DNA from 3 places in the Geobacillus sp. GHH01 genome. Region 1 is predicted to be linked to each of the others. Evidence: predicted binding sites of a transcription regulator. Region 1 holds the regulator's gene; each other region holds the start of a gene.
What was found. Region 1 encodes Rex, which represses fermentation and respiration genes when NADH is low (regulators of the CRP and FNR family bind a similar motif). Its sites were predicted from a motif close to TTGTGAAATATTTCACAA; they were not measured.

Region 1 (10,698 bases):
GAAAACAGGAAGTTGCCGAGCACGGTGCGAATTTCTTTTTCCGTCTTTTCGGGGTAGGCGTCCCACAGCTCGTCAAGCACCCGTTTGTTCGATGACAAATCAGCTTGGTCTTGATCGTAATAGCCGATTTGGACGTTTGCGCCGTAGCGGAGCTCTCCTGTTTGGATAGGGAGTTTTCGGGCGATCGCCTTCAGCAATGTCGACTTGCCGATGCCGTTCGGCCCGACTAGGGCGACGCTTTCGCCGCGCGTGATGCGGAAGCTGATTTGGCGGATGATGGGTGCACCGTCGTCATAGCCAACGGCTATGTCTTCAGCGGTGAGCACTTCATAGCCGCTCGGTCGATCGATCGAGAACGAAAAGGAGGCTGATTTTTCATCGCCGACAGGCCGTTCGAGCCGTTCTATTTTTTCCAGTTGCTTTCGCCGGCTTTGCGCCCGTTTGGCCGTCGAGGCACGTGCGATGTTGCGCTGGATGAAGTCTTGGAGTCGGGCGATTTCTTCTTGCTGTTTCTCGTACCGTCTTAACTCTTGTTCGTATTGCTCGGCCCGCAACTCCAAATAGCGGCTGTAGTTGCCGGCATAGTGTTTGAGCGTGGCATTCGACAGTTCGTATACGTCGGTGACGATTTTGTCTAAAAAGTAGCGGTCGTGGGAAACAACCAGGACGGCACCGGGATAGGCTTGCAAGTACTGCTCCAGCCAGGCAAGCGTCTCAAGATCCAAATGGTTCGTCGGCTCGTCCAAAATCAATAAATCCGGCTTGGACAACAGCAATTTCCCAAGGGCAAGCCGCGTCCGCTGTCCGCCGCTTAACGACGAGACCGGCGTAGTTTTATAATCATATGAGGAAAACTGCAGCCCGTGCAAAACGGAGCGGATGTCGGCTTCGTATTGGTAGCCGCCTTGTTCTTTGTATTGTTCTTGCAGCTCGTCATACATTTTCAGCGTTTTTTCATAGCGAGCGGGATCGGCGAGTACGTCCGGGTCGCCGAGTTGCATGCTGAGTTCGGCGAGCTGTTTTTCGAGTCCTAGAAGCGGGGTGAATACCTCAAGCATTTCGTCCCAAATGGAACGCGGCGAGTCGAGCCCGCTGTTTTGCGCCAAATAGCCGATTTTGATATGGTTTGGTTTGATGATTTTGCCGCTGTCGAAAGAGAGTTCACCGGCGATGATTTTCAACAATGTCGATTTTCCCGCTCCGTTGCGGCCGACAAGGGCGATTCGGTCGCGGGACTGTATTTCTAGTTTTATATTCGATAAAATAAGGTCAGCGCCGAAATATTTCGTGAGCCCGTGCACTTGCAAAATGATCATGTCCGTCACCTCGCGAATAGTTTAACGCAAGTCGCGAAAACGGTCAAAGACGAATGATGAAAAATCGTGTATAGTGTATAAATGGAGGAGATTGTATTGTCATCGTTCACTCATTTCAATGAACAAGGGCGCGCGAAAATGGTTGATATTACGCACAAAGAAGATACTGTGCGAGTGGCTGTGGCGCAAACGAGCGTGACTGTCAGCCGGGAAATTTACGAAAAAATGACGAGCAATGCGATCGAGAAAGGGGATGTGCTCGCCGTCGCTCAAGTGGCGGGGGTGATGGCGGCGAAGAAGACAGCTGACCTTATTCCAATGTGTCACCCGCTTATGTTAAAGGGTGTGGACATTGCTTTTGCTTGGGAAAACGATGGAGAAGCGCATAAGCTCGTCATCACGGCAACGGTGAAAACGAAAGGGAGCACAGGAGTGGAAATGGAAGCGCTGACGGCCGCTTCGGTCTGTGCGTTGACAGTGTACGATATGTGCAAGGCGCTTGATAAAGGAATGGTCATCGGTCCGACGTATTTGGTCGAAAAAACGGGCGGGAAGTCTGGCCATTACCGACGGAAAACCGATTAGCTAGGGGATGAGATCATGAGCAACGAACAACCGAAAATTCCGCAGGCAACCGCCAAACGGCTGCCGCTTTACTATCGGTTTTTGAAAAACTTGCACGCTTCCGGCAAGCAACGCGTCTCCTCTGCCGAGTTGAGCGAGGCGGTGAAAGTCGATCCGGCGACGATCCGCCGTGATTTCTCCTATTTTGGCGCGCTTGGCAAAAAGGGATACGGGTATAATGTCAATTATTTGTTGTCGTTTTTCCGCCGGACGCTTGAAGAGGATGAGGTGACCGAAGTCGCCTTGTTTGGCGTCGGCAATTTAGGCACCGCCTTTTTAAACTATAATTTTTCGAAAAACAACAATACGAAAATCGTGATGGCGTTTGATGTCGATGAGCGGAAAGTAGGGACGACAGTCGGCGGGGTGCCGGTCTATCATCTCGATGAGTTGGAGGAGCGGCTTCACGAAAACATCCCGGTCGCCATTTTAACCGTGCCGGCCGCCGCGGCTCAAGCGCTGACCGACCGCCTTGTCGCGCAAGGAATTAAAGGCATTTTAAACTTTACTCCGGCGCGGTTGAACGTGCCGAACCATATTCGCGTCCATCATATCGATTTAGCCATTGAGCTGCAGTCGCTCGTCTATTTTTTGAAAAACTATCCATCGCCATCGTAAAAAGGAGAGAACAACACATGAAATATTTGTTGCTCGTTGCTGCAATTTTGTTGCTGTTTGGCACGAAAAAGCTGCCGGAGTTGGGGCGGTCGTTCGGCCAGTCGCTTCGCGAGTTTAAAGACGCCACAAAAGGGCTCGCTGATGACGAAGAAACGAAAACCGACCGATGACAAGGCAGGATGGAGAAACAATGAATGACAAAGAAATGTCGGTGTATGAGCATCTGGGTGAACTGCGAAAACGGCTCATCATCGTGCTCATCTTTTTTGCTGCGGCGCTTGTCGTTAGTTTCTTTTTTGTCGATGATGTCATTTTGTATTTGCAGCGAACGGCCGAGGCGAAGCATTTGACCATGAACGCCTTCCGCCTCACCGATCCGATTAAAGTGTATTTTCAGTTTGCCTTTGTCATCGCGGCTGTGCTGTCGGCTCCGGTGCTGTTGTATCAAATTTGGGCGTTTGTCAGCCCCGGTCTGTATGAAAAAGAGCGGAAAGTGACGTTAAGCTATATCCCGGCGTCGATCGTTCTTTTTTTAGCAGGCGTCAGCTTCGCTTATTTCGTCTTGTTTCCGTTTGTCGTTCGATTTATGAGCCAGCTGGCTGACCAACTAGGGGTTCAACAAATGATCGGCATTAATGAATATTTTCAGTTTTTGCTTCAGCTCGTGCTGCCGTTTGGCATCGTGTTTCAGCTGCCGATCGTCGTGTTGTTTTTCACCCGCTTAGGGCTTATTACGCCGCAGCTTCTTGTTCGCATCCGCAAGTATGCGTATTTGGCGCTGCTTATTTTAGCGGCGGTCATTACGCCGCCGGATGTGCTGTCGCAAGTGATCGTCATGATTCCGCTCACCATTTTGTATGAAGGAAGCATTTGGGTGGCGCGCATCGGCTATCGGAAAGCGCAGCGAGCAGCCGAGGAGGAAGGCAATGAGTGAGGCGGGACGAAAAACATTGAGAGGAAAGCGAGCAAGGCCGGGCCAAACGAAGGGGCCGTCTCAAAAGCCACAAGACAGGACTTTGAGGCCGGCCTCTTGTTTTTTGTTTCCATTTTCACGATATGATCGCCGTCATGAGACTGATGTTCTGGTCCCTTCCCGTCCGAATCACGGGAAGGGGTCAGCGTTTTGAGGCGAAAAGAAGGCGAAGGGCGGTGCCGAAATCAAAGGCAGCGAGCGCCGCTAAAGCGATGGTGGAGACGTTCCAAACCGTTTCATGAGCACTTTCGATGGCCAAATACGTAAACATTGAGCCTAAGACGAAATACGGAAGCGAAAACAGCTGAGGGTTTCGCATCATAGCCAAACCCTCCAAACGGCGAGCGGCAGCTCGGACTGGCGCATCATGTTCTCAATCTCGTCGGCCAACAGCGTCTGCATGGCGACGACGAACGTATTCATGGCGACATGGGCGAAAATCGGCACGAAAATGCGTCCGGTTTTCGCGTATAAAAACGCGAATACCATCCCCATGGATGTGTACAGAAGCAAATGTTCCGGCTCCATATGGACAAGGGCAAACAAGAGCGAACTGACAAGCGCAGCAAGCCAAAAGTTGTATTTTTCATAAAGCGAGCCGAAAATGATTTTGCGGAAGATAATCTCCTCCAAAATCGGGCCGATGACGGAGGTGACGACGATAAGCAGCGGCGTCAGGCGGATGATATCGATGATTTGCCTTGTATTTTCCGACCCTGGTTTGATGCCGAGCAACCGCCATTCGATGTTGGCGGCGATGCTTTGCGCCGTGAGCGCCAAAAAGACGCCCAAGACCGCCCACATCCACGAGGAACCAAGCGGCAGCCGCCGCATCATTCGTTCGTTGCGGTCACCGCGGAGCAGCCATAGGATAATGACAAAAGCGAGCAGGAAACTAATGATCGCCCAATACCCGGAAGCCAGTTTGGCGGCTTCGAGGCGGCTTTCCGTTCCTTGGCCGACGCCGAGGGCGCGAAGAAGCGGCACGCCGACAAAGGCGGACAGCTGCATGACGATATACGTGATGATGACGTACCAGTGGTTGCGTTTCAAACCCTCTACCCCTTTTATTTCAAATTATATCCGTATTGTAGCACATGTATGGCGAAAATAGTAAGAAAACTGCATCCTCGCATCCCACCTCACCGCCGTAAAAAAATTAACCGGAGCCGTTTATCAGTCCGAGGAATGTGAAATAATGAAAATGAGCTCCGCGCGGATGGGGAGTAGAGGCAAAACAACCGGCTCCTTTTGCTCTTTCTTCTTTAGGAGAGAAAAACAGTTATTTTTTTGCATTTCCTACTTGCAAAACGGAAAGAAGTTCATTAATATTATAAGTGTGTTAGCACTCGATAGTGATGAGTGCTAATAAGAACGGCGAAAACTATCGTTAAGGAGGTCGTTTCCCGTGTTGAAGCCATTAGGCGATCGCATTGTCATTGAAGTCGTGGAAACAGAAGAAAAAACGGCTAGCGGCATTGTGCTGCCGGATACGGCGAAAGAAAAACCGCAAGAAGGCCGCGTTGTCGCTGTCGGTGCAGGCCGCGTGCTCGATAACGGCCAACGCATCGCGCCGGAAGTCGAAGTTGGCGACCGCATTATCTTCTCGAAATATGCGGGCACAGAAGTGAAATACGACGGCAAAGAATACTTAATTTTGCGCGAAAGCGATATTTTGGCTGTCATCCGCTAATATATGCGTTCATCACATAAACATTCCGAAAACATACTGGGTACTTAATCGGATACTTAACTTGTGGCACGCAGTCCAACAATTTCATAAGGAGGTAACGGGGTATGGCAAAACAAATCAAGTTCAGCGAAGAAGCGCGCCGTGCGATGTTGCGCGGGGTGGACAAACTTGCAGACGCAGTGAAAGTCACATTAGGTCCGAAAGGCCGCAACGTCGTATTGGAGAAAAAATTCGGTTCGCCGCTCATCACGAATGACGGGGTAACAATCGCGAAAGAAATCGAACTCGAAGACCCGTTTGAAAACATGGGCGCGAAATTGGTCGCTGAAGTCGCCAGCAAAACGAACGACATCGCTGGGGACGGTACAACAACCGCTACGGTATTGGCTCAAGCGATGATCCGCGAAGGCTTGAAAAACGTGGCTGCTGGTGCCAATCCGATGGGCATCCGCCGCGGGATTGAAAAAGCGGTTGCGGTTGCTGTTGAAGAATTAAAAGCCATCTCCAAACCGATCAAAGGGAAAGAGTCGATCGCCCAAGTGGCTGCGATTTCGGCTGCTGATGAAGAAGTCGGTCAATTGATCGCTGAAGCGATGGAACGCGTCGGCAACGACGGCGTCATCACGCTCGAAGAATCGAAAGGCTTCACGACAGAACTCGACGTTGTCGAAGGGATGCAATTCGACCGCGGTTACGTTTCGCCGTACATGATTACGGATACGGAAAAAATGGAAGCCGTTCTCGAAAATCCGTACATCTTGATTACGGACAAAAAAGTATCGAGCATCCAAGAGCTGTTGCCTGTTCTTGAGCAAGTCGTGCAACAAGGCCGTCCGCTCTTGATCATTGCGGAAGATGTTGAAGGCGAAGCATTGGCGACGCTTGTTGTCAACAAACTGCGCGGCACGTTCAATGCGGTAGCTGTCAAAGCGCCTGGCTTCGGTGACCGCCGCAAAGCGATGCTCGAAGACATCGCGATTTTAACGGGCGGTGAAGTCATCTCCGAAGAGCTCGGCCGCGAACTGAAATCGACAACGATCGCTTCGCTCGGCCGTGCGTCGAAAGTTGTTGTTACGAAAGAAACGACGACGATCGTCGAAGGCGCTGGCGATTCGGAGCGCATCAAAGCGCGCATCAACCAAATCCGTGCGCAGCTTGAAGAAACGACGTCCGAATTCGACCGCGAAAAACTGCAAGAACGCTTGGCGAAATTGGCTGGCGGCGTAGCGGTCATCAAAGTTGGGGCGGCAACAGAAACAGAATTGAAAGAACGCAAACTGCGCATCGAAGACGCGCTCAACTCGACTCGTGCGGCTGTTGAAGAAGGCATTGTCGCCGGCGGTGGCACGGCTCTCATGAACATCTACAACAAAGTCGCTGCCATCGAAGCGGAAGGCGATGAAGCAACCGGCGTGAAAATCGTATTGCGCGCGATCGAAGAACCGGTTCGTCAAATCGCGCAAAACGCTGGTCTGGAAGGCTCGATCATCGTTGAGCGCCTGAAAAACGAAAAACCGGGCATCGGCTTCAATGCGGCAACAGGTGAATGGGTCGACATGATCGAAGCTGGTATCGTTGACCCGACGAAAGTCACTCGTTCGGCGCTGCAAAACGCTGCATCTGTCGCCGCAATGGTCTTGACGACAGAAGCGGTCGTTGCCGACAAACCGGAAGAAAACAAAGGCAACAACAACATGCCGGATATGGGCGGCATGATGTAATCTCGCCGCAAAAGCCTTGGAGCACCGGGGGAGTTCCCCGGTGTTCTTTTTCTTTTTGACTATATATGCCTCAGCCAGGTGTTCTTACAGCCGCTGATCGGGTGAAGGGCAGCTGTTGTTTCTCCCTCATATCGCTATTCTATTGCACCTTTTCCTCCGCTGTGCTAGTTATCGCACCTCAATGAAAAACGCATAAATCGCATCCCCTTTTTTCCAAGAGGCGTGAATGGCATAAATGTATGCCCCTTTCTTTTCCGGAAGAGTAATGATTCCGTTTTGCACCGGGCGCCAGTCGGCATCTCCGCCGTTCCATACACCCGCTTCGATCGTCAACGGGCGGTCGTCAAATTGGAGGTGTAATTTTGCCCCAGGGGCAACCGGATGGGGATTCATGTTTTTCACGAGCAGCGGCGGGGCGGCAGCGTCGGCCACGACTCCGCGGCCGCCTGTTGACCATGTATATGTTCCGAGGCGGTGGTCGATTGTCTCTCCGTCGACGGCCAATCGTAAGTCAGGCGGTTGGATGTCGCCCGATTGGCAACCGGACAGCCATACAGCGATGAGGAGCCATAGCCATCTATTTTTCATGTCGTTTCCCCCTTTCTCAGTTAGACGTTTTGCCTGCTCATTTGTTTCATTGTCGATTGTGATTTTGGGTAAAATTAGAAATGGAAAGGCGATATCCAAAGGAGGAGAATGGAATGAACGTGCGGATTGAACGCGATTCGCTCGGTGAGGTGCAGGTGCCGGCTGATAAGTACTGGGGGGCGCAGACGGAGCGAAGCCGGCAAAACTTTCACATCGGCACGGAAACAATGCCGTTGGAATTGATCTATGCGTATGCCGAGCTGAAAAAAGCGGCGGCCATCGTCAACCACCGAGCCGGGAAGTTGAGCGAAGCGAAGCAGCGGGCAATTGTCGCCGCGTGCGAGGAAATTTTGGCGGGCCAATGGGATGAGCATTTCCCGCTCGTCGTCTGGCAGACGGGAAGCGGGACGCAGACGAACATGAACGTCAATGAAGTCGTGGCGAGACGGGCGAGCGAGCTGCTGGATGAGGGGGAAGGGCGCATTCACCCGAACGATGATGTGAACATGTCGCAAAGCTCGAACGACACATTCCCAACTGTGATGCATATCGCGATCTTCACGAAGATCCAAACGCACCTCCTGCCAGCGCTTGATGGCTTGATCGGGACATTCGCGACCAAAGAACGCCAATATGGGAAGACGATCAAAATCGGGCGCACCCACTTGCAAGACGCGACGCCGCTCACATTTGGGCAGGAGATTTCCGGTTGGCGGGCGATGCTTGAGAAAAGCAAGGCGATGATCATGGAGGCGAGTGAGAAGCTGCTTGATTTGGCGATCGGCGGCACGGCGGTTGGCACCGGAATCAATGCGCCGCCGGGATTTGGCGAGCAAGTGGCCGAGCAGCTAAAAACGCAGACGGGCTATCCGTTCCGTTCGTCAACCAATAAATTCCATGCGCTGACAAGCCATGATGAGATCGTGTATGTCCACGGAGCGTTGAAAGCGCTCGCCGCCGATTTGATGAAAATCGCCAACGATATCCGCTGGCTGGCGAGCGGGCCGCGCTCCGGGCTCGGGGAGATCACGATTCCAGCCAATGAACCCGGAAGCTCGATCATGCCGGGGAAAGTGAATCCAACGCAAAGCGAAGCGATGACGATGGTCGCTGTGCAAGTGTTCGGCAATGACGCCACGATCGGCTTTGCGGCGAGCCAAGGCAACTTCCAATTAAATGTGTTCAAGCCGGTCATCGCCTATAACGCCATTCAGTCCGTGCAGCTACTCGGCGATGTGATCCGCTCGTTTGATGAACGGTGCGCCCAAGGGCTGGAGGCGAACGAAGCGAAAATGAAAGAATACGTGGACCGCTCACTCATGCTCGTGACGGCGTTGAGCCCGCGTATCGGCTACGACCGGGCGGCGGAAATCGCGAAGCTCGCCCATCGCGAAGGGTTGACGCTCAAGGAAGCGGCATTGAAAACCGGGTATGTGACAGCTGAGCAGTACGAAGAATGGGTGAGGCCGGAGAAGATGATTTAGCGGCACAAAACGACGGGTAGATCAGCCGTGAGCGAATAGGCGGGCCAAAAACGCTCATCCCGATTCAAGGGATGAGCGTTTTTCCATTGAGACAGCCTCCTGCCGCCAGCTGGCTGCTTTGCACCGGGCAAATGTTAAGCAAACAGGCGAATGAGTTCATTAATCGACAAGACGGCAAACAGCGCCAGACAAAGAACGAGCAGCGCATTCGAGAGCCAATGGTTGCGCCCTTCGTCCGGAAGCGCTTTTTTCGAATTGAGCAAATAAAGAAGCGTCACAGCCAAAAATGGCATAAACAGCGCGCCGAGCGCCCCGTAGGCGATGATGAGTCCGACCGGCTTGCCGATGAAATGCAAGAGCATCGGCGGGAAGGTGAGCCAAAAGACGTAGAAGCGGAACGCTTTTGACTGGTTGAGCGATTCGGCGCCAACCGGCGTTTTCCGCATGTTGCGAACAAAATCGGCGAACAAATACGAAACGCCGTTCCAAACGCCGATGACCGATGTAAATGACGCCGACCAAAAGCCGAGCAAAAAGAGCCAACGGGCAGCCGGGTGCAGCTCGTTGCCCATGATCGAAGCGAATGACACAAGCCCCTGCTCGCCGCTGATCGTCGTGTCAGTGCCGTACAACAAGGCGGCCCCAAGCACGAGAAGCGACAACGTAAAGATGGCGGTGACAATATAAGCGACAGCGGAATCATAGCGCATCGGCGATACGTAAGCTCGCCCTTTCCAGCCGTTTTCCTGCAGCCAATATCCGTATGACGCCATGGTGATAGAGCCGCCGACGCCGCCGATCAGCCCGAGAGCATACAAAAGCGACCCTTTCGGCAAATCCGGAACGGCCGTTTTCCAAAGATCATCGAGCTGCGGCAGGACAAGAAGCGCCGAGCCGACCACGGTAATGAACATGAGCCCGACGAGCACATTCATGACCCGCTCAAACAATTGGAATCGGCCGGACCAAGTAATCGCAAAGCCAGCCACCCCATGGATGACGGCCCACGCCCAAAGCGGAATGGACGGGATCATCGCTGACATCGCCAAGGCGCACGATGACGTACCGGCCGCGCCGTATACGAATCCCCAAATAATGGCGTACACGCCAAAATAGATTGAGGCCCATTTCCCCATTGACTGCCAGCCTTCGAAAATGGTTTTGCCGCTGAGCAAATGCCAACGGCCGACCCCTTCATTCAACACAAACTTGAACAATGCACCGACGATGATCGCCCACATAAAGACAAGGCCGTAGTTCGTTCCGGCGACAAGAGCGGCCACCAAATCCCCGGCCCCGACTCCGGTCGCTGCGACGATCAGCCCCGGGCCGATCATCGTCCACTTCGATTTCCCCATTTTTCTCTTCCCCCTTGTTGCAAATGGATTCCAAAAGTTCAGTATATTCGATATTATAGTAATAGTATAAACTGCGCCTTGTCTACCGCTGAAAGACCCATTCATTACTATAAAAGGAGTTTGATGTCATGGCGATTTACGAGCCGCTGCTTCCCCCTTTTGAAAAGGTGGTCCGCAACATTGAGCAAGTCATCGTCGGAAAACGCGACGTCATCATCCTCAGCTTAACAGCGTTATTGGCCAAAGGCCATGTGCTGCTCGAGGATGTGCCCGGCGTCGGCAAGACGATGCTTGTGCGTGCGCTGGCGAAATCATTCAACGTG
Region 2 (10,698 bases), 240 kb from region 1:
GGCGTTCAACTCGGCGAACTGCGCATGGCGATCGCGAAAGTCGCACGCTTCGGCTGTGCACCCCGGGGTCATGTCTTTTGGATAAAAGTAAAGCACCACATACCGGCCGCGAAAATCAGACAGCGAAACCATTTTCCCATTGCTTGCCGGCAAGGTGAAATCTGGAGCTGGCTGGCCAATGGCAATCGTCATGTCGTTCCCCCCGTCTTCTTCATTTTCTTTTAGCGTAGCGAAGACGAAGGGAAATTGCAACTCATATCAGCGATGATCCCAGTCAAACACGGTGCGCGTCACGATGACAGCGGGCATAATGTAGCCGAGCAGCGCTTCGGCAATGGCGATCCACCGCCCGACGCCGATCGGAGTGACATCACCGTATCCGACCGACAAAAGCGTCATACCGCTTAAATACAAGCTGTCTTCAAGCAGCGACAAACGATCTTTCGATGCGCTATTTGGGGATGGGGTAAACACGGCATGGCCGTTTACTTGCAAAATCATATAAATCATGGCAAAACCGAGCAACATCGTTAAATACCAGTGGACGAGAACCCATAAGCTATCGAGTGACATGCGATGCGTCGCTTGCACGCGCACTGTCCAAAGCGAGGTGATGCTGCCGAGCAGTACGGCGGCAACAATGCCAAGGAAGGCGTAATCCATCACGTTCCCCCCATTTTTGTCCGTCGTTCATATATACGCGGACAACCGGGCGATTATACCGCATGACCCTCCGAACCCTGCTTGAATCGGCAGCACTCCTGTATTCCACCGGATCGCCCGACCCATTTGACAAACCAGCGTCCCGTCAGACGAAGCCAATCGTTGCGCTTTACTGAGCAAAATAGCGCGCCAATACACCTTTTAACGTCGCAGCACTACGGTGGAACCATTTTTTCTCCTCCTCGTCAAGTTCAATTTCAATCACTTCGCGGATGCCATTTCGGTTGATCACAGCAGGCACACCGATGTAGACATCGCGTTCGCCGTATGGGCCGTCCAAGTAAGCGGAAACGGTCAAAATGGCATTTTCATGATGCAAAATGGCGCGCGTCACGCGGGCAAGCCCCATAGCAATCCCGTAGTACGTCGCTCCTTTTTTCTCAATAATTTGGTAGGCGGCATCGCGCACATTGACAAAAATGCGCTCGAGCTCTTTTTGCGCTTCTTCCCCTTTGGACTCGACCAGCTTGCGAATCGGCACGCCGCCGATATCAGCCTGGCTCCAGACCGGGAGTTCAGTGTCGCCATGTTCGCCGATCATATAGGCGTGCACGTTCGTCGGGGCGACGGCGAAATAGTCGCCCAACAAAAAGCGGAACCGCGCCGTGTCCAAAATCGTGCCCGATCCGATTACTCGCTCTTGCGGCAGGCCGCTGAATTTCCACGTCGCGTACGTTAAAATGTCGACCGGATTGGTGGCGACGAGAAACAGTCCTTGAAATCCGGATGCCATGACCGACTCAACGATCGAGCGGAAAATGGCAATGTTTTTGTCCACAAGATCAAGCCGCGTCTCGCCCGGTTTTTGGTTGGCGCCGGCGCAAATGACAACCAAATCGGCATCGCGGCAATCATCGTAATCGCCGTGCCAAATGTCAGCCGGCTTCGGCGCAAATACTTTCCCATGGTTTAAGTCCATCGCATCGCCCTCAGCCTTGTTTTCATTTGCATCGATGAGCACGATCTCATCGGCAATCCCTTGATTCATTAAGGCAAACGCATAACTGGCGCCGACAAACCCGGTGCCGACGACCGCTACCCGATTTCCTCTCCCGTTTTTCATAACTATTCACCTCTTCTTCCTTTTTGTGAATATATTCACATTTTATTTTACGCCATAACATGCTAACGATACAGACAAGGTTGTGTCGATTGCTTGACCATTGTTTGTCATTTTGATGGCAAATGAACAAAAACGGGCGGGGCGCCTAGCTCCCCGTCCCGCGATATCGCCTCACCCCGGCGTTCCAAAGCATGACCGAAACGGTGAAGCAAACCATGCCGACCACTGGGGTGAAAAAGGCATAACTGTACCATTCCTTTTTATCAAGAAAATAAGCAGCTGGATAAACGCCGACAAAGGCAAACGGCAGCACCCACGTTAAAATATAGCGGATGACGCGATGATAAATATCGATCGGGTAGCGGCCATAGCTGCTGATGTTGTACATCATGGGCATGATGGATGTGCGGGCGTCGGCAAAAAAACTGATCGTCGCCAATGAAATGAAAATGCCGGCATAAATCAATGCACCGCCAATGACAAACAAAATAAACACGAAGACATCATACCAATGAAATGAAAGAGACAAGCGGCTGCCGGCATACAGCATAATGATCAGCCCGGGCACAGCGCCAAGCAACGATTCGAGCTCCATCCGCTCCAAAACAATTTGAAACAGGCTGTTTAGCGGGCGCGTCAACACGCGATCCATTTCCCCCTGCACAATATATCGTTCATTAAAATCCCAAAGGTTAAAAAAGGCGCCAAATACGGCATACGGAACAAGAAAAAAACCGTAAATAAACAAAATCTCATCGCGCGACCAGCCGTGAAGCAGCGTCGTATGGCCGAACACGACAAGCAAGAACACTAAGTTCACCGCCTGCGCCATTAAGTCGGACAACCATTCAATGAGCAAATCAGTGCGGTATTGCAATTTTGTCTTCATGTACTGGGCCATATATTGAAAAAAAACAGATACGTAAAACAATGTCTACCCCCCTTGCACAACAAGCCGCTTTTTCGCCACCCGCCATAGCAGCGCGATCGGAAACAATAACAGCACGCACCACGCCGCCTGCGTGAACAATCCATCGCTTACAGCGGCGCCTTGGAAGCTTTCCGTAATGATCATGCTTGGAATATAGCTAATGGCTTGAAATGGCATATACGCCATGAGCTGCTGCGCCCAATCCGGGTAAAACGACAAAGGCAAAATAAGACCGGAAAATAGATCGATAATAAACCGTTTCGCCCTAAGCAACCCTTCATTTCGGAACGTAAAAAACGTCACAACCCCCGCAAGCAAGTTCAGCTCCGAAAAAATGATAAAGCTGAATAGAAGCGACAAGCCAAAAGCGAGCCACGTTTTGGCGTGTCCCGGAAACTGAAGCGGCAAAAAAAGCGATACGAAAAAAAGCCCAGGCAGCGATAAAAAGAAAAGGCGAAACAACCCTTCGCCAAGCCCTTGCACAGCTTTCATCCCTAAATAGCTGTACGGGCGGATCAGTTCAATCGCTACTTTTCCATCGCGGATTTCCATGGCGATTTCACGGTCAAGGTTGTTAAAATAAAACGCCCGCGCCAGCCAGGAAATGGCGACATACGTCGTCATTTGCCCAAGCGACATCCCTTGCATCGATGATTTGCCGCCATAAATAGCCGACCAAAGGAAGTAATACGCTGCGATGTTAATGGCGTAAATCAAAATGCCAGTGTAATAGTTTGTCCGGTAGGCGAGCATCATTAAAAAGCGGATGCGGACCATTTCGACATACTTACCCATGAACCGCACCTTCCTCATAAATATTGCGGATGATCTCCTCCGTCGGCACTTCGTGAATATGGATGTCGTTTAACGCACAACGGGCAGCGACGCGACTGACAACTTCCGGAACGCCTCCTGATGGGACGTGCGAGACCCAAACGTTTGGCTGTTCACCTTTTTTCCAAACAACATCCAACCCTTCAGTCAACTGCTGCAAAAAAGCGGCCGTCACCGCTTCGGCGAACGTAAAGGCGACCCGTTTTCCTTGCCCCCATCTTTCTTTCAGGCGCTCAAGCGACCCGTCGTAAATGATTTTCCCTTCATCGAGCATAATGACCCGCTCGCAAAGCGCTTCAATGTCTGACATGTCGTGCGTCGTCAGCAGGATCGTCGTGCCATACCGTTCATTCAATTGCTTTAAAAACTGGCGGATGTTGAGTTTGACAAGCACATCAAGGCCGATCGTCGGTTCATCCAAAAACAATAGCGGCGGGTTGTGAATGAGCGCGGCGGCAAGCTCACAGCGCATCCGCTGGCCAAGCGACAGCTTGCGCACCGGCTTATCAAGCAGCGGGCCGATCTCAAGCATGTCAATCACCTCGGCCATATGGCGGCGATATTGCTCGTCCGAGACGCAGTACACTTTTTTCAACAGCCGGAACGACTCTTGAACAGCGATGTCCCACCATAATTGCGAACGCTGGCCGAACACGACGCCGATCGTGCGCACGAATTTTTCCCGTTCTTTATGCGGATTCATCCCGTTGACGACAATGCGCCCAGACGTTGGCGTTAAAATGCCGGTCAACATTTTGATCGTCGTCGATTTGCCGGCGCCGTTTTCGCCGATATAGCCGACGATTTCCCCTTGCTTAACAGCAAACGAAATGTCATCAACCGCTCGAACGAGCGTATAACGGCGCGTCCATAAATCGCGAAACGCTCCGACAAGGCCGGAGCGGCTTTTGTGCACTTTAAATTCTTTGCGCAAATGTTCTACTTCAATCGCGTTCATCGTTCTCCTCCTGACCTCTCCTTGGCGTCAAATGAAAAAGGCAGCTTGCGCCCTTCTCCCTATGTTGCATTATACATGAATCGCCGCCATTTTCATCTTTTTTGTTTTCCAGTCTGTTGACGCCATTGCGTTAGGCGCCGCCGCCGATTTGGAAAGAACGGCAAAATGCTTTTGTCCTAAATCAATGCCCACTCACCGATCGACCGTCGGCAACAGTTGGATGTCAGTTCCGCCCATACGGAAACAAACGATTTCCTGTCGGATTTTTTCGAATCGGCACGTCAATGATGGGAGAAACCGATCCGTCTCCCGCTTTACACCTATAGCATTGAAGTTTGAGTCTTCTCGGTTTACTATATAAAGAGGCAGTCAGCGGAAACAGGAGGATCAAACAATGCAGTGGACCAAATCAGAACAATTATATGAAGAAGCGCTCCAGCACATTGTTGGTGGAGTGAACAGCCCGTCCCGCTCATACAAAGCGGTCGGCGGCGGTGCGCCAGTCGTGATGGAGCGGGCGCAAGGAGCCTACTTTTGGGATGTGGATGGAAACAAGTACATCGACTACTTGGCCGCCTACGGACCGATCATCGCCGGGCACGCCCATCCACACATCGCGGAAGCCATCCGCCGCGCCGCCGAGACCGGTGTGTTGTACGGCACGCCAACGCCGCATGAGATCACGTTTGCCAAAATGTTAAAAGAGGCGATCCCGTCGCTCGAGAAAGTGCGGTTTGTCAACTCGGGAACAGAGGCGGTGATGACCACGATCCGCGTCGCCCGCGCCTACACCGGACGAAGCAAAATCGTCAAATTCGAAGGCTGCTACCATGGCCATTCGGACCTTGTGCTCGTCGCCGCCGGCTCGGGGCCATCGACGTTGGGGACGCCGGACTCAGCCGGCGTGCCGCCGAGCATCGCCCAAGAAGTCATTACCGTGCCATACAACGATGTCGAATCGTTCCGCGAAGCGATGAACGTTTGGGGCGAGCAAGTCGCAGCGGTCCTCGTCGAGCCGATCGTCGGCAACTTCGGCATCGTCCTGCCAAAACCGGGCTTTTTAGAAGCGATCAATGAGATTGCCCACAAGGAAGGGGCGCTCGTCATTTACGACGAAGTGATCACCGCCTTCCGCTTTATGTACGGCGGAGCGCAAAACTTGCTCGGTGTGGAGCCCGACTTGACGGCGATGGGGAAAATCATCGGCGGAGGCTTGCCGATCGGGGCGTACGGTGGACGCCAAGACATTATGGAACAAGTCGCTCCGCTCGGACCAGCGTACCAGGCCGGGACGATGGCCGGCAACCCGGCGTCGATGCTCGCTGGCATCGCCTGCCTTGAAGTGTTGAAACAAGAGGGCGTCTATGAGCATCTCGACCGATTGGGAGCAATGCTGGAAGAAGGCATCCTCGCCCATGCCCGCCAATGCGGCCTGCCGGTGACCGTCAACCGCTTAAAAGGCGCGCTCACCGTCTTCTTCACTGACGAAAAAGTGGAAAACTACAAGCAAGCCCAGCGCAGCGACGGCGAGTTGTTTGCGAAATTTTTCAAGCTCATGCTCAAACAAGGGATCAATCTCGCGCCGTCGAAATACGAAGCATGGTTTATCACCCTCGCCCATACGGAAGACGACATCGCCTACACGATCGACGCGGTCGGCAAGGCGTTTCGGCAGCTATAAGCGCTTGCGCCTCTATCACCCTCGCTGAACAGCGCCCGCGTCAGGCAGGCGCTGTTTTGTTTTCACTGCATTTGTTGACAATTTTGTGAACAACGCAGGAGAACGGGAAAGGGTCATTGATTTCCATCTGCCTGCATGGTATGATAAGCACCAAATTCTGAAAATTAAGACTCGCATTTTTCATCCAGCAAGCAGTGGAGGAGGTGACCGGCGCCGAGGGGAGAACGCCCTCCCGACCGCGCCTAAGTATACATGGAGCAACGTACATATCGTTTGGCAAACGAAGCGAACCAGCGCGGCGCCCTGTTGTTGGCGGCCGTGGAAAAGCGGAACATCCCGACCAACGAACATGTCCAAGCTGTCCTTCAGGCGCTTGCCCAATGGAGCGCAAAAGGAAACGCTGCGATTCAGCTGGACATCCCGCGCAAACTATGGATGGAAAAACTCGCGAATACTGGGCAAAATCCGGAAATTGCAACAAACAGCTATTTCACCGTCGGTCATATACACATTGCGCCTTCCGCTGACGCTGAGCGGGTTCGGGCGCACCTTCGTCAATTGTGCAAACAGTTTGGCTTCATTCTTCTGTTCGAAACCATCCGGCCATCCGCAGATGAAAGCGCCTTGTTTTGGCAAATCGCCATGCTGCCAGGCGATGTATTTTCGTTATCAGACCGCTTGTTTCGACTGACGGCCGCTATGGAACGCGAGCCGCACGTCCGCGTTGCTTCGCTCGGCCACACTCATGTGATCTATCAAGCATATACACTGGCTGATTTGTTGCGCGAACCGGATGTATCCCATCCGTTTTTCGCCTCAGCCGCTTCGTTCGCCTATGCCAATGGGGCGGAGTCTTTCTTTTGCCATCAGCGGCTCGGTTCAGCCGGCATGCTTGTCCATTGCGGGGAAATGTCTGTTGGCGCTGTGGAAACGCTCATTTACGACCACGGTTACAGCCTGCTCGAGGCAGCCGGAGCTGCCTTTTGGCCCGACGCGGCCAAACGACACAGCTTGCCGTCTATCGGACAGCTGCCGGCATGTTTGGCCGCCAGCTTCGAACAAGAAGCCGTATGGGTCGCCGGAACAGCCGGAGCGCTTTGGAAAACGGATGATTCCTCCCGTGTATTCATCGCCTCTCGTCCGCAGGGCGGCCATGCTGAACCGCTCGCTCCCGGCCAGCCGCTGGCGCTCATCCGTTCCACAACGGGGCGAACCCAATGGCTGAATGGCGACCATTTCCTCCAAGAGATGGCAATCCGCCTCTCCAATCGGCGCGATGCACATGCTCCGATCGCCTTTTGATCCTTCACGCCCTGTCGATTTCGGCGGGGCGTTATATTTTTTCCTTGCGCACATAGGATGAAACTGTGTATAGTACTGAATGGTTCACCAAAACAAAAAGGAGAGTTTTGATCATAGATGAAACTCGGTGCCCGCATTTTCAAAACGGGGATCGCGGTGGCGCTCGCCTTGTTCTTAGCAACGCTCTTTCAGTTTCCATCGCCGTCATTCGCCGGCATTTCCGCTGTGTTCGCCATGCAGCCGACCATTTACCGCTCCTATTTATCGCTGATCGAGCAAGTGCAAGCGAATGTGATCGGCGCCTTGTTCGCCATTGCCGCTGTCCTTATCCTTGGACGCGATCCGTTGATCGTCGGTTTGACGCTGATGCTCGTCATCGCCCTTTGCCTAAAAATGCGCCTTGAATCATCGACGATTTCCGTAGCACTTGTCACCGTCATTGCCATTATGGAATATACAGACCGCCAGTTCATTGAATTTGCGGCCATTCGCTTTTTCACGATGATGCTCGGTATTTTCGCTGCCTTTGTCGTCAACTTGATTTTCTTGCCGCCAAAATACGAAAAAAAGGTATATGAAAAAATCAGCGAAGAAACAGAGGCCATTTTAAAATGGATCCGCCTGCATAAACAGCAGGCAGCCGACCATCACCATTTGAAGGAAGAAATTGAAGCACGACACGAAGAAATGACCAAACTCGAGCATCTATATTTTATGTACAAAGAAGAACGCACATATTTTCGACGCCAACGCTTCCAAAAATCTCGCAAACTCGTGTTGTACCGGCAAATGATAGCAGCGGCCGATCGGGCTTTATCTGTCTTAAAATGGCTGCACCGGCTCGAAAACGAGTTCAGCCGCTTGCCCGCCGAGCTTCGTCAAGCCGTCTGCCTGCACCTTGGCTGCTTGCTTGACTACCATGAACAACTGTTGCTGAAATTTATCCATAAGGCAAAGCCGCTCCCTCACAGCAGACGGGCCGAGGAAATTCATCATCAGCGCGAGCGGCTCACTTCCGCCTTTTATGCGGACGGCCAGCCGCCGGGCGATTATCGGTTGTTTTCTTTAATCGGAGCGATCATGGATTATGGGGATCGCCTTGAACATTTAGATAAACTGATTGACAGTTACCATCATTACCATTACGATGACACGCTGGAAAAAGAGCTGGAAAAGTCAGCAGGCGGCCGCTCGTAGCGGACCGCCTGCTTCAATTTTTCATCCGTGGGTCAAGCGCATCGCGCAGCCCGTCGCCCATTAAGTTAAAGCCAAGCACCGTCAGCATGATCGCCAATCCAGGGAAAATCATCGTCCACGGCGCCTGAGTCAAGAAATCTTTGGCGTCCGATAGCATTTTCCCCCACTCCGGATTGGGCGGCTGCGCCCCCAAGCCTAAAAAGCCAAGTGCGGCCGCTTCGATAATGGCCGTGGCGATCGCCAGTGTCCCTTGAACGATGATCGGCGCGAGGCTGTTGGGCAAAATATGATGGAATAAAATGCGCCAGTCGCTCATGCCGATCGCTTTCGCTGCCATAATGTATTCTTCTTGCTTAATGCTTAGCACGCGAGAACGGATGAGCCGCCCAAAGTTCGGTACATTAATGACCGCAATGGCGATGAGGGCGTTTTGCAAAGAAGGCCCGAGCACAGCAACGATGCCGATCGCCAATAAAATGCTCGGAAACGCCAGCATAATGTCAAACAAACGCGAAATCACCCCATCAATCCAGCGCCCATAGTAGCCGGCGATAATGCCAAGCAGCGAACCAACCACGACCGAGCCGAGCACGGAAAAAAATCCGACCCACAGGGAAATGCGGGCTCCATATATCACGCGGGAAAAAATGTCGCGGCCGAAATCATCGGTGCCGAACCAATGCTCCCCAGAAGGCGGCTGCAGCCGCTCGGCCAATTGCTGTTCCTTGTAATCATACGGCGCCAGCCACGGCGCCAAGAGGGCGACAATGATGAAAAATAAAACGATCCCAGCGCCGACCAAGGCGATTTTATTTTTTCGAAATCGCCGCCATGCTTCTTTCCATAAAGAAACGGATTCCGTCTCCCCCATTGCCGCTGGCGGTGTTGCCGGCGTGCGTGCTAGTTCAGCCATAGGCGCCCTCCCTCCTTCCATTTTTGCCTCCAAATCAACTGATCACTCCTGCTTGACCGTCACCATTCCTCATGCATGCGGGAAAAAGCAGAAAAACTGCCGACTTGCGAACAGGATTTTTCATGTCGCTATTTCTCATCTCTAATCGAGACCCCTGCTTTTAAACATAAGCGTTAGCAAGGCAGCCCAACCGTGGGACGCACGAGGATGGCTTGACTGACAACCTGCCGTAGGGCGGGTGTGCCCAACAATCCCCCGCCTCACCATCAGCTCTTCATGCGTGCCGCTTTCGACAAAAAAGCAGAAAAAACCTGCCAGCGATGCCGAACAGGCTTTTTTCATGCCGCTATTTACGTTTGGTACGCCTGAAACACTCCGTACCATTTGTCGATAAACTCGGGCGCAAACGGCCCTTTCCGCTCCTTAATCCAACCGATCAGTTTTTGAACGTTGTTTTTTAAAATGCGGTCGATCACATCGGGATAGTGCATTTCGCGGCGATGCCGCTCATACTCATCTTCATCCAGCAGCATGTACGTCATATCGGGAAACACTTTAATATCCAAATCATAATCGATGTACTTCAGCGCTTCTTCATCCCAAACGAACGGCGAGCTTAAATTGCAATAGTAGTACACCCCGTCCTCACGAATCATGGCGATAATGTTAAACCAATGCTTAGCATGAAAAAAACAAATCGCCGGTTCGCGCGTCACCCACGTCCGGCCGTCCGCTTCCATGACGAGTGTTTTGTTATTGCCGCCGATCACATACGATGGCGTCCCTTTTAATACGACCGTTTCCTGCCAAATCCGGTGAATCGTCCCATTATGTTTGTAGCTATGGATTTGAATGATTTTCCCTTCCCGAGGGTAAGCTGGCATCATTCTTCCCTACTTTCCGATGGGAGCTTCTTCGTTATATTATACCCTGTTCCTTTTGCAAAAGGAAAGAAAAGCAGGCCGCCTTACTGAGGAAAAGGCAACTGGCGCGTTGGCTCAAGGACGCATCCTGTCCGTCAGACACCGGATGCCATCTGCCCTAAAAATGCGCGACGGATGGCTTCCACCTCCCGTTTCATTTGCCGCACTTCCTC
Region 3 (10,698 bases), 440 kb from region 1:
GCATCTATTCTACAATTTCATTTTTCTCCTGCAAAACAAATCCATTGATCCATTTCTGGCGTATACGAAGTGAAAACAGAAGGAGGGAGTGAACGTCGTGCGAAGCAGGGTCATCATGATGTTCGCCATGATCTTGACACTCTTTTCGCTTCTTCTTCCGATCCGCCCGGCAGCGGCGGCAAGCGGTGTTGTTCTCTTCACGCCATACACCGGGCTTTCCGTGACGCCGGGGGAAACAATCGACTATACGGTCAATGTCATCAACAACGGTTCCAACATTGAAAACGTCACCTTCTCGTTTGACCACCTGCCGAAAGGATGGTCGACTTCGATTACCGCTGAGGGGAGAACGATTGAGCAGCTGTCCGTCCGAGGCGGAAAAGAAGAACAGGTCACGTTGGAAGTGACCGTGCCGCTGGATGCCGACAAAGGGGATTACCGCTTTTGGCTCGTCGCGAAAGGGGAGAGTGGTTCATCGAAATTGCCGCTGCTTGTCCGCGTGACGGAACAAGGATCGTTTAAAACGGAACTGACGTCGGAACAAACGAACCTCGAGGGGCACGCGGATTCGAGCTTCACGTATGATGTCACGCTGAAAAACCGAACCGCCAAGACGCAAAATTACGCGTTAAGTTCGGCGGCGGAAAAAGGTTGGCAAGTCACGTTCAAATCGGAAGGCAATTCCGTTACGTCGGTGAAACTCGAGCCGAATGAATCAAGAGACATTACCGTAGAGATCAAACCGCCGGAAAATGTGAAAGCGGGCACGTACAAAATCCCGATCAAAGCGCAAACGAGCGATACGTCGGCTGAGCTGACGTTAGAAGCGGTCATTACGGGCACGTATGCGCTCAAACTGACGACGCCGTCAGGAAACTTAAGCACCGATGTGACGGCGGGGCATGAACGGGTGATCGATCTTGTCGTCAAAAACACCGGAAGCGCTCCGCTTTTGAACATCAATATGACGGCTGACGCTCCGCCTGATTGGGAAGTGGAATTCGATCAAAGCACGATCGCCCAGCTGAACCCGGGCGATTCCAAAACAGTCAAGGCGAAAGTGAAAGCGTCGGATGAAGCGATCGCTGGGGATTATGTCGTCAACTTCCAGGCGCAAACGGCGGAAACGTCGGCGGAGGCGGCGTTTCGCGTCTCGGTCAAAACGTCGACCGTTTGGGGCGTGGTGGCGGTGTTGATCATTCTCGGGGTGACCGGAGGGCTGTACTATTTGATCAAAACATACGGGAGGAGGTAAGCATGGCAGCACCTGCCGTCATCGAGCTTGACAACTTGTGCAAAACGTATGGCGACCATCGGGCGGTTGACCATTTGTCGCTTTCGATTCAAAAAAGGGAAATTTTTGGCCTCCTTGGCCCGAACGGGGCGGGAAAGACGACGACGATTTTGATGATGCTCGGGCTCACCGAACCGACGTCCGGTTCGGTGAGGGTATGCGGGATCGATCCGGTGCGAAACCCGATTGAGGTGAAACGGAAAGTCGGGTACTTGCCGGATGATGTCGGCTTTTACCATCACATGACAGGCTTGGAGAACTTGTTGTATACGGCGGCGTTAAACGGCATTCCCCGCGCCGAGGCGGAAAAGCGGGCGTGGGAGCTGCTCGAGAAGGTGAATTTGACTGATGCGGCCCGCAAGAAAGCGGGGACATACTCGCGGGGAATGAGGCAGCGGCTCGGCTTGGCCGATGTGTTGATGAAGCGCCCGGAAGTGATCATTTTGGATGAGCCGACGTTGGGCATCGATCCTGAGGGAGTGCGAGAGCTGCTTCGCCTGATCCGCAATTTGAGCCGCCATGAAGGCATCACCGTTCTATTGTCCTCGCACCAATTGCACCATGTGCAGCAAATTTGCGACCGGGTCGGCTTGTTTGTCGGGGGCCGATTGTTGGCCGAAGGGAATATCGAGCGCCTAGCGCAGCAATTGTTTTTGCAGGATGCCTATGTCATCCATGTGGTCGCTTCCCCCCTTGACGCTTCCTTACGGTCCAAAATCGAGGCGATTCCGGGCGTCAACAAAGTGGAGCAAACGGAAAATGGATGGGATGTGTATTGCCAGACGGATGTGAGCGCCGCCATCAGCAAAACCATCGTTGAATCGCACTCTTCCTTGTTCCATCTCAGCCGGCGGGATTTTGGACTTGATGAGATTTATCACCGCTATTTTGAAGGGAGGGATGTACGTGAGGGCGAGTAACGAAGGACGATGGGCAAACGATGTTTTTTCATATGTGAAAAGATGGAGCGAACGGCTGAAGGCGGGTGCGCCGGATGAGAAGAAACGGGCAAGAGGGGCAAACAGCGCCTTTTCGGCCATGGTCAAAAAAGAACTGGCCGATTATTTGACGAGTTGGCGCATGATCATTTTAATCGCCCTCATCTTGCTCACTTGCTTCGGCTCGCTGTATACGGCGATGACGACGATCCGGGACGCGTTGGATTCCTCGGAAGAGGCCAAGGAAATCGCGAAAGGCGCCTACTTGTTTCTAAAATTATTCACCGTCTCGGACGGAACGTTGCCTTCGTTTCTGACGTTTGTCAGCTTTCTCGGGCCGCTGCTCGGCATCGCTCTTGGATTTGACGCCATCAATTCGGAGCGGAGCCGGGGGACGTTAAGCCGGCTCATGGCCCAGCCGATTCCGCGCGATTATGTGATCAATGGCAAGTTTGTCGCGGGTCTTTTGTTGAACGCTGTGTTGTTTTTCTCTCTCGGATTGCTTGTAACGGCATTGGGCATTTTGATCTTGGGCATTCCACCGACGTTCGAGGAATTTGCCCGCATCATATGCTTTTTGTTGTTATGCCTTGTGTATATCGCTTTTTGGCTGAATCTCGGCATTTTGTTTTCCGTCGTCTTCCGCCAGGCGGCGACATCCGCGTTGTCGTCGATGGCCGTTTGGCTGTTTTTCAATCTTTTCTACTCGATGATTGTGGAAGTGTTTGCGAAACCGTTTTTGCAGTCTGACGCCATTACGTCCGTCGAGCAGGCGGTCGGCCGTCAAGAGTTGGTGCTTGGCCTCATGAGATTGTCGCCGAGCTACTTGTTCAATGAATCAACAACCGCCTTGCTTTCGCCGGACGTCCGAACGCTAGGGATCGTCACGGTGGAGCAAACGGCCGGCGCTGTTGCGGCCCCCTTGCCATTCTCGCAAAGTTTGCTGCTCATTTGGCCGCAGGCGACCGCGCTCATTGCCGCCACTCTCATCTGCTTTGCGATCGCGTATTGGTTGTTTATGAGGCAGGAGATACGGGCGAGTGGGTGAGAAAACAAGTTGTTTGCCGCAGACGGGGCGGAAGAGATGTGTGCGCCCAACAGCGTTTCTTATCGTTCGTATGTGAAAAACGTTCTGCCAAATCGTGTCCGTTCCTTTTGGGGACGGGCTTTTTCTTTTTTTGGATGTGACAAAACCGTGACAACGCTTGTGGCAAAATGGTGACAACAGGCAAGAATGTGATCAACCTCACAAATCCGTTTCCTTCTCCTGCGTATGATGGAAGTACAAACAACGTCACAAATTTTGAAAGTTTGGGAGGGGCTTTTCATGAATAAACAAAAGGCGCTGCTGCCGATTACGACGTTCGCCATGATGTTTTCATTCGCTGTGTGGGCCGTGTTTTCGCCGCTTGCGAGTACGTTTCAACAAATGTACGGGCTGACATCGACGCAAAAAAGCATTTTGGTCGCCATTCCCGTTTTGCTCGGTTCGGTGATGCGGTTGCCGCTTGGCATTTGGACGGACCGGATCGGCGGGCGCAGGCTGTTTTCGCTGCTGCTCTTGTTTCTTGTCATTCCGCTTGTTGGCGCAGGGTTTGCAGATTCGTATGCGATGCTTCTGTTTTGGGCGTTTTTCATCGGCATGGCCGGAACGTCGTTCGCCATTTCGGTGACGTTCGTTTCCCGCTTGACTCCGCCGGAAAAGCAAGGGACGGCGCTTGGGATTAACGCGATGGGCAACTTCGGCACGGCGGTTGCTGCGTTTTCCGTTCCATCGATTGCCGCAGCGTTTGGTGTGCCTTGGGCTTTTTGGGGGATGATCATTCCGGTTGTCGTCATGCTCGTTCTCGTTTGGTTTTTCACACCGGATATGCCGAAACCGAAACAACAAAAAACGGTGCGTGAATCGCTGTCGGTATTGAAATATAAACATACGTGGACGTTGTCGCTCTTTTACTTCGTTACGTTCGGGGCGTTTGTCGCTTTTGGCATTTACTTGCCGTCGCTGCTCGTTGACTTGTATGGGTTGACGCCGGTGGATGCTGGGATGCGCGCGGCTGGGTTTACTGTACTCGCTACGCTTGCGCGGCCAGTCGGCGGCTATCTTGGCGATAAAATCGGCGCTGAACGGGTGTTGACGTTCGTCTACGCTGGAATGACAATCGGCGCGTTGGTGATCGCGTTTGGAATGGAAAATATTTGGGTGATGACAGCGGCTTGTTTGTTTGTGGCCGTGATGTCTGGGCTGGGCAACGGTGCGGTGTTCAAACTCGTGCCGCAGCTGTTCCCAGCCGAAACGGGCGCCGTCACCGGCCTTGTCGGGGCCTGGGGCGGACTTGGCGGCTTTTTTCCGCCGATTGTCATGGGGATCATGAAAGATGCAACAGGTTCGTACGTGCTCGGTTTTCTGCTCCTTAGCTTGTTTACCCTTATTTGCTTCTTGCTGAACCGGCTCGTATTTGGCAAAAAAGCCGGCGAACCGGCGAAGCGGTTCGCTTCTTGAATGGAATACCGTATAGAGAGGCTGAAAGCTTGTTCGCTTTTAGCCTCTTTTTTTATTTGGGCGTGTTTTTCTGTTATTCAATGTGAGTATGCGTTTCACTATTGTTACATGATTAAAATATATTGCTCATTATTTCACAAATCATTCAAACATGGCTGTCTGTTGGTGATACAAATCACCAGGGAAGAAGTGAAAATGCCGTACGTTAAAGGTGTAAATCAAATCATCTAAGGGGGGAGAACGATGAAACAAAGGATGTCTTCGTTATTGTCCGTCGCGTTAGCCGCTTCGCTTCTGGCCGCATGCAGCAACGGGGGAGGAGGAGAGGCAAAGGCGGAAAATAAAAGCGGAACAGCGGCAACTACGCAACAGTCTGCTGCGAACATGTTAGCGGCGCATAAAGGAGTGAACCAAGCACCGGTGCCGTTGAAAATGGAGCGGATCGGTCTGCATGATGTCCGCGTCGAAATGACGGCGCAAATCACTGACATTGAAATTGACAAAGGGAAAACGCATTATACGGCGGTGAAAAGAAACAGAAGTGATTCGCATCACAACCGACAAGAAAAAAAGAGCGTCCGGCGTGCCGAGAACAACGGCCGGCCGGGCGCTTTTTTCATCAGTGTCCTGAGACGGCTCGATCCGTTTTGTTGTCCTTGGCGTTTTGCTCACTCAATGCAGCAAATATCCGCCGGGCAATCTTCACATTGGATTTCCGCTTTCAAATAGTTTAAATCATGAACCGTAATTTTCCCCCGCTTCATCGAGATAATCCCTTCCTGTTTTAAGGCGTTGAGCATCCGATTGACGCTTTCGCGCGTCGTGCCGCAAAAGTTGGCTAAATCTTGGTTTTTCAATGTGACATCAATAAAAATGCTTCCGTCCTCAAGCGGGACGCCATAACTGTTGCAAAGGCGAATGAGCGTCGAGTAAAGCGCTCCTTTTTTGCCGTTCATGATCAAATCGCGAAACTTTGTCTGTGTCCGCCGGGCATGCTTGCTGATCCAGCGCATATATTCAAGGGTAAGGGGCGGATTGATCAGCAGCTGCTGTTCCAGTTCCTCTTTGTTTATGACTGCCGCTTCGCCTGGCTCTATTACCTTGGCCGTCAACAAGTAGCGTGCATCGTTCGTAAACAGCGTCAATTCACCAACGATTTCCCCGCTTCCGCAAATGCGGAAGCACATTTCTTTTCCGTCCGGACAAATTTTGCTCACTTGCACTTTGCCGGAAAGAATCAAGTACAGCTCATTGGCCGGCATCCCTTCTTGGAACAAAAAGGAGTGCTTGCGAAGTGGAATCACTTTTTTCGACGATTGCAACAAAGAACGTAAATGGGGAAAATATCCATTCACTGCAGCTTCCATCGATAGCACCTCCATTCATTCAGCTATTTCTATTGTAAAAATCATCACAGCGAGAGAGAGTGAAAAAAATCACCGGTTACTGTTTTTTGTGCGAGGCGTCACAATTTTTTCTAAATTGGTTTTTCCTTTTTCTATGTTACAATGTGAGTAGCATCACAGCATTCTACTGTTTGTTTTCGTATGGTAAAAGGGAGACGGAACAGAGAGAGGTTCGTCGATGGCAGAGTTTTGGTCACCGGTTTGGTTATCGATAAACGTATCGCTTCTTGCCGGCGTGATCGTCGCAATCCTTGGAACAGCGGCGGCGAGGTGGATGGCGCGCCGCCGGTTTCGCGGGAAGACGGCGATGGAGACGGTGTTTATGCTGCCGCTTGTATTGCCGCCGTCGGTCGTCGGGTTTTTGCTCGTTGTCTTGTTTGGGCGTCATAGCCTAATCGGACAGCTGGTGGAAAGGTGGTTTCACACAACGATATTGTTTACGCCCGGCGCGGCGGTGATGGCGGCGGTTGTTGTGTCGTTTCCGCTCATGTATCAGGCGGCCAAAGCGGGGCTGGAGGCCGTCGACCCCGCCATTGAAGGAGCGGCGCGCATCGACGGGGCGAACGAGCGCCAAGTGTTTTGGCATATTTCGCTGCCGCTGGCCAAACACGCGTTATTCTCCGGAGCGGTGCTGTCGTTTGCCCGCAGCCTCGGGGAGTTCGGCGCAACGCTCATGTTTGCCGGAAACATCCCGGGAAAAACGCAGACGATTCCGACTGCCGTCTATATGGCGATGGAGTCGGGGCGGATGGAGCTGGCGTGGGCATGGGTGGCGGTCACGATTGGATTGTCGTTTAGTTTATTGTCTTGTGCGGCGAAACTAGGCCGTTGGCAGCGATAAGGAGAAGGCCGTTGGAATATCACGCGGCCCATGAAAGGGAAAGGAGGGAGCGCCATGGAAGAGCGCGACCGGATGAAGATCACCGACCGCCTCGCCCGCCCGCTTCGTGATTTGCGGCTGTCGGTCATCGACCAATGCAATTTTCGCTGCGTCTACTGCATGCCCGCTGAAGTGTTCGGGCCGAATTTTCGCTTTTTGGCGGAAGACCAGCTGTTGACGGTTGAGGAAATGGCGCTTTTAGCGGAATGTTTCGTCGAGCTTGGCGTTGAAAAAATCCGCCTGACTGGCGGCGAGCCGCTGCTTCGGCGCGACCTCGATGCGCTCATTGAGCGGCTGTCCATGATTCCCGGCTTGCGGGACGTTGCCCTTACGACGAACGGCATCCATTTGGTGAAATGGGCGAAACGGCTGAAAGCGGCTGGGTTGAAGCGCGTTAACGTCAGCTTGGATGCGCTTGATGATGACATTTTCCGCAAAATGAACGGCATCGGCGTCGGCGTCGCTCCGGTGTTGAAAGGCATTGAAGCAGCGCGCGAGGCGGGGCTTGGCGTCAAAGTGAACATGGTGGTCAAAAAAGGATGGAACGATTCACAAATCGTGCCGATGGCGGCTTATTTTAAAGACTTGGGCATCCCGCTCCGCTTTATTGAATTCATGGATGTCGGCACGACGAACGGCTGGGATTACTCCCATGTCGTGACGAAAAAAGAGATGTACGAGCAAATCAACGCGATGCATCCGCTCGAGCCTGTCGAGAAAGAGTATTTCGGCGAGGTGGCGAGCCGCTACCGCTACGTCGGCACGAACGTCGAAGTCGGCTTTATCGCCTCGGTGACGGAAGCGTTTTGTCAAAGCTGCACACGAGCGCGCATTTCCGCCGATGGCAAGCTGTATACGTGCCTGTTTGCGGCCAATGGCGTGTCATTGAAAGACAAACTGCGCGCCGGCGCGGGGAAAGAAGAGCTGAAGGCGCTCATTACGGCCATCTGGAACCGGCGGACGGACCGCTATTCGGAAGAACGGACGGCGGAGACGGCGAAACAACGGCCGAAAATTGAAATGTCGTATATTGGAGGGTGAAAAAAACGGGAGCGCTCTTTCCGTAGAAGAAGCGATCCCGTTTTTGGTTTATGTTTTCGGAAGTGCGAATCGGCGTCTTTCTTCCTTTAAACCTTCACCGCCGCCAACACGCGCGGGAAGAGGATGTTGTTTTCCAAATGGATGTGGGTAAACAAATCGTCTTCAAGCGCGGCCAGCCGGTTGTAGACGAGGCGATACATGCCGCACGCGTCTTCCGGCGGGGTGAAGTCGTTGGTGATGTCGCGAATGTCTTTGATGAGATCGCCAGCGGCGTCATGCTCATGGACGAGTTCACGAACGGCCTGTTCGACCGCCTCCCGGTTTTCCGGCGACGGGTTGTCGGCAAATTGCAAAATGAGCGGGAACGCTCCCGTTTCCTCTTTAATGAGATGCTGCTCGAGTTCTGTTTTTAACTCATGAAACAGTTTATGCACGCGGGAAAGATGCGGATGGTGCATGCCGTGCACGCGCAACACTTTCGTGACATACGGGCTGAGTTGCGGCAGTTCCTCGTTCAAATAGCGGTGGTGCGTGTTGATGATATGCTCGATCAAGTCGGCTAGCGGAGCTTCACTCCAGTTTCCGGACGGCTTGTTTTGCGCCTCCGCGTAAAGGGTGTTCAGCTCGCGAAGGAGCGCTTCGCCGTCCAGTCCGCGCTCTTCGATGGCCTCTTTTAACGGGCGCTGCCCGCCGCAGCAAAAATCAATGCGCTGCGCTTTAAACAAATCCGCTGCTTTCGGAAAGACCGTGACAATATCGCCAATTAACGATTGTTCGGTAAACCGCTGTTCCATTTCGGATCCCTCCATCACCAAATCGTTACAGCTTCAGCATACCTTGTTTTGGACGCCAACGTTGTGACACATCTCACACAAACGAAAAAAGTGGACAACTAAGGAAATGTGATGAACATCACAACAGTGGCTCCCTTCTTTCCTGTACAATAAAACGGACGATATAAATTGTGAATGCGCTGCATAGAAGATGTGAACGGCCGAAAAAAGAGGAGGAGTCAGCATGTGGCTGCTGGCCAAGGCAAGCCGCTGGGAGGAAGAAAAAGATGATTTTGCAACATATTGATGATGCCAGCGTCGTTGATGAAAAATTGGCCAAAACCATTAAGCAGCTGCAAGATTGGAAATCATTGTGATAAAACGATAAAATGGGCTTAGTGAAGTGAATGAGGGAAAGAAAGGGGAGAACACCGTTGGTCGAAAGACGAACTCCCATTCCCGTAGCGGAAGCCATCGCCCGGGTGATGCGTTACGCTGGGAGAGGAGAAGAGGAGATCGTGCCGCTAAGGCAGTCGTACGGGCGCTATTTAGCCGAGGATTTGCTCGCCGATCATGACGTGCCGCCGTTTGACCGCTCGCCGTATGACGGATTTGCCATTCGCGCCGCGGATTCGGAAGGAGCGGGACTTGACCATCCGGTCGAGTTTGAAGTGATCGAAACGATTGGCGCCGGGCAAGTGGCGAAGCAGCCGGTCGGCCCGTTTCAAGCGGTGCGCCTGATGACCGGAGCGCAAATTCCCGACGGGTGCGATGCCGTCGTCATGCTCGAGCTCGCCAAACAGTACGAGCGGGATGGAAAAACGTATATGTCGATTAAGCGCTCGTTCCGCCCTGGCGACAACATTTCATTTCAAGGGGAAGACGCGAAAAAAGGGCAGCTGCTTATCGAAAAAGGGACGCGCATCAATCCCGGGGTGGCGGCGCTCTTGGCGACGTTCGGCTACGCCGAAGTGAAGGTGGCGAAAAAGCCCCGGATTGGCATTTTTGCGACCGGCAGCGAACTGCTCGACGTCTCTGAACCGCTTGTGCCGGGAAAAATCCGCAACAGCAATGCTTACATGATCGAGGCGCAGGTGTTCAAAAGCGGCGCCGAGCCGGTTTATTTCGGTCAGCTTGCCGATGACCTGGACGCCTGCTTCGCCGCGGTGCGCGAGGCGCTCGATCAAGTGGACATGCTCATTACGACCGGCGGCGTCTCGGTCGGGGATTTCGATTATTTGCCCGCCATTTACGAGCGGCTCGGAGCGAACGTGTTGTTTAACAAAATCGCCATGCGCCCGGGAAGCGTGACGACCGTTGCGGAACGGGACGGCAAGCTGCTGTTCGGCTTATCCGGCAACCCGTCGGCGTGCTACGTCGGGTATGAGCTGTTTGTCCGCCCGGTCGTGCGCACGCGGCTGTTTTCGGCCAAGCCGTATTTGAAAAAAGCGAAAGCCACCCTTGGCGCCGAGTTTCCAAAGCCGAATCCGTTCACCCGCTTCGTGCGCAGCCGGGTGGAGGCGGTCGACGGGCGGCTTGTCGTGAAGCCGGTCGGCATGGACAAATCGAACATCGTCACTTCGCTCGCGGCAGCGAACGCCTTAATGGTGCTGCCGGGCGGAACGCGGGGGTTTGCGGCCGGCGATGAGGTCGACGTGTGGCTTTTGAATGACGATGAGGGATCAAGCGAATGAACGTCTGGCAAGTCGTCGGCTATAAACATAGCGGCAAGACGACGTTGATGGAAAAATGGGTGGCGGCCGCGGTCCGGGAAGGATGGCGCGTCGGGACGGTGAAGCATCACGGCCATGGCGGCGAACCCGCACGGCCCGAAGGCGTCGATTCCGTCCGCCACGAGCGGGC

Region 2: the regulator Rex is predicted to act here: its motif matches at 1,810-1,827, upstream of GHH_RS02500 (L-lactate dehydrogenase).
Region 3: the regulator Rex is predicted to act here: its motif matches at 8,918-8,935, upstream of ric (iron-sulfur cluster repair di-iron protein).

The regions. Positions count from the first base shown of each region.
Region 1 is NC_020210.1:252,981-263,678, forward strand. It holds gene GHH_RS01385 (ABC-F family ATP-binding cassette domain-containing protein) at 1-1,316, opposite strand, end outside; gene moaC (cyclic pyranopterin monophosphate synthase MoaC) at 1,413-1,901, shown strand; gene GHH_RS01395 (redox-sensing transcriptional repressor Rex) at 1,917-2,558, shown strand; gene tatA (twin-arginine translocase TatA/TatE family subunit) at 2,576-2,728, shown strand; gene tatC (twin-arginine translocase subunit TatC) at 2,749-3,492, shown strand; gene GHH_RS01410 (YdiK family protein) at 3,674-3,853, opposite strand; gene GHH_RS01415 (CPBP family intramembrane glutamic endopeptidase) at 3,850-4,584, opposite strand; gene groES (co-chaperone GroES) at 4,940-5,224, shown strand; gene groL (chaperonin GroEL) at 5,329-6,945, shown strand; gene GHH_RS01430 (hypothetical protein) at 7,114-7,533, opposite strand; gene fumC (class II fumarate hydratase) at 7,647-9,017, shown strand; gene GHH_RS01440 (Nramp family divalent metal transporter) at 9,152-10,375, opposite strand; gene GHH_RS01445 (MoxR family ATPase) at 10,504-10,698, shown strand, end outside.
Region 2 is NC_020210.1:490,703-501,400, reverse strand. It holds gene bcp (thioredoxin-dependent thiol peroxidase) at 1-192, opposite strand, end outside; gene GHH_RS02505 (potassium channel family protein) at 259-663, opposite strand; gene GHH_RS02500 (L-lactate dehydrogenase) at 833-1,786, opposite strand; gene GHH_RS02495 (ABC transporter permease) at 1,932-2,717, opposite strand; gene GHH_RS02490 (ABC-2 family transporter protein) at 2,721-3,512, opposite strand; gene GHH_RS02485 (ATP-binding cassette domain-containing protein) at 3,505-4,509, opposite strand; gene GHH_RS02480 (glutamate-1-semialdehyde 2,1-aminomutase) at 4,904-6,190, shown strand; gene GHH_RS02475 (glutamate synthase) at 6,443-7,492, shown strand; gene GHH_RS02470 (aromatic acid exporter family protein) at 7,610-8,689, shown strand; gene nikC (nickel transporter permease) at 8,703-9,602, opposite strand; gene GHH_RS02460 (DUF402 domain-containing protein) at 9,953-10,486, opposite strand; gene GHH_RS02455 (YgaB family protein) at 10,621-10,698, opposite strand, start outside.
Region 3 is NC_020210.1:697,852-708,549, forward strand. It holds gene GHH_RS03560 (NEW3 domain-containing protein) at 89-1,255, shown strand; gene GHH_RS03565 (ABC transporter ATP-binding protein) at 1,258-2,214, shown strand; gene GHH_RS03570 (ABC transporter permease) at 2,201-3,280, shown strand; gene GHH_RS03575 (nitrate/nitrite transporter) at 3,560-4,735, shown strand; gene GHH_RS19370 (hypothetical protein) at 4,979-5,464, shown strand; gene GHH_RS03585 (Crp/Fnr family transcriptional regulator) at 5,404-6,102, opposite strand; gene modB (molybdate ABC transporter permease subunit) at 6,320-6,982, shown strand; gene moaA (GTP 3',8-cyclase MoaA) at 7,037-8,062, shown strand; gene ric (iron-sulfur cluster repair di-iron protein) at 8,149-8,856, opposite strand; gene glp (gephyrin-like molybdotransferase Glp) at 9,270-10,529, shown strand; gene mobB (molybdopterin-guanine dinucleotide biosynthesis protein B) at 10,526-10,698, shown strand, end outside.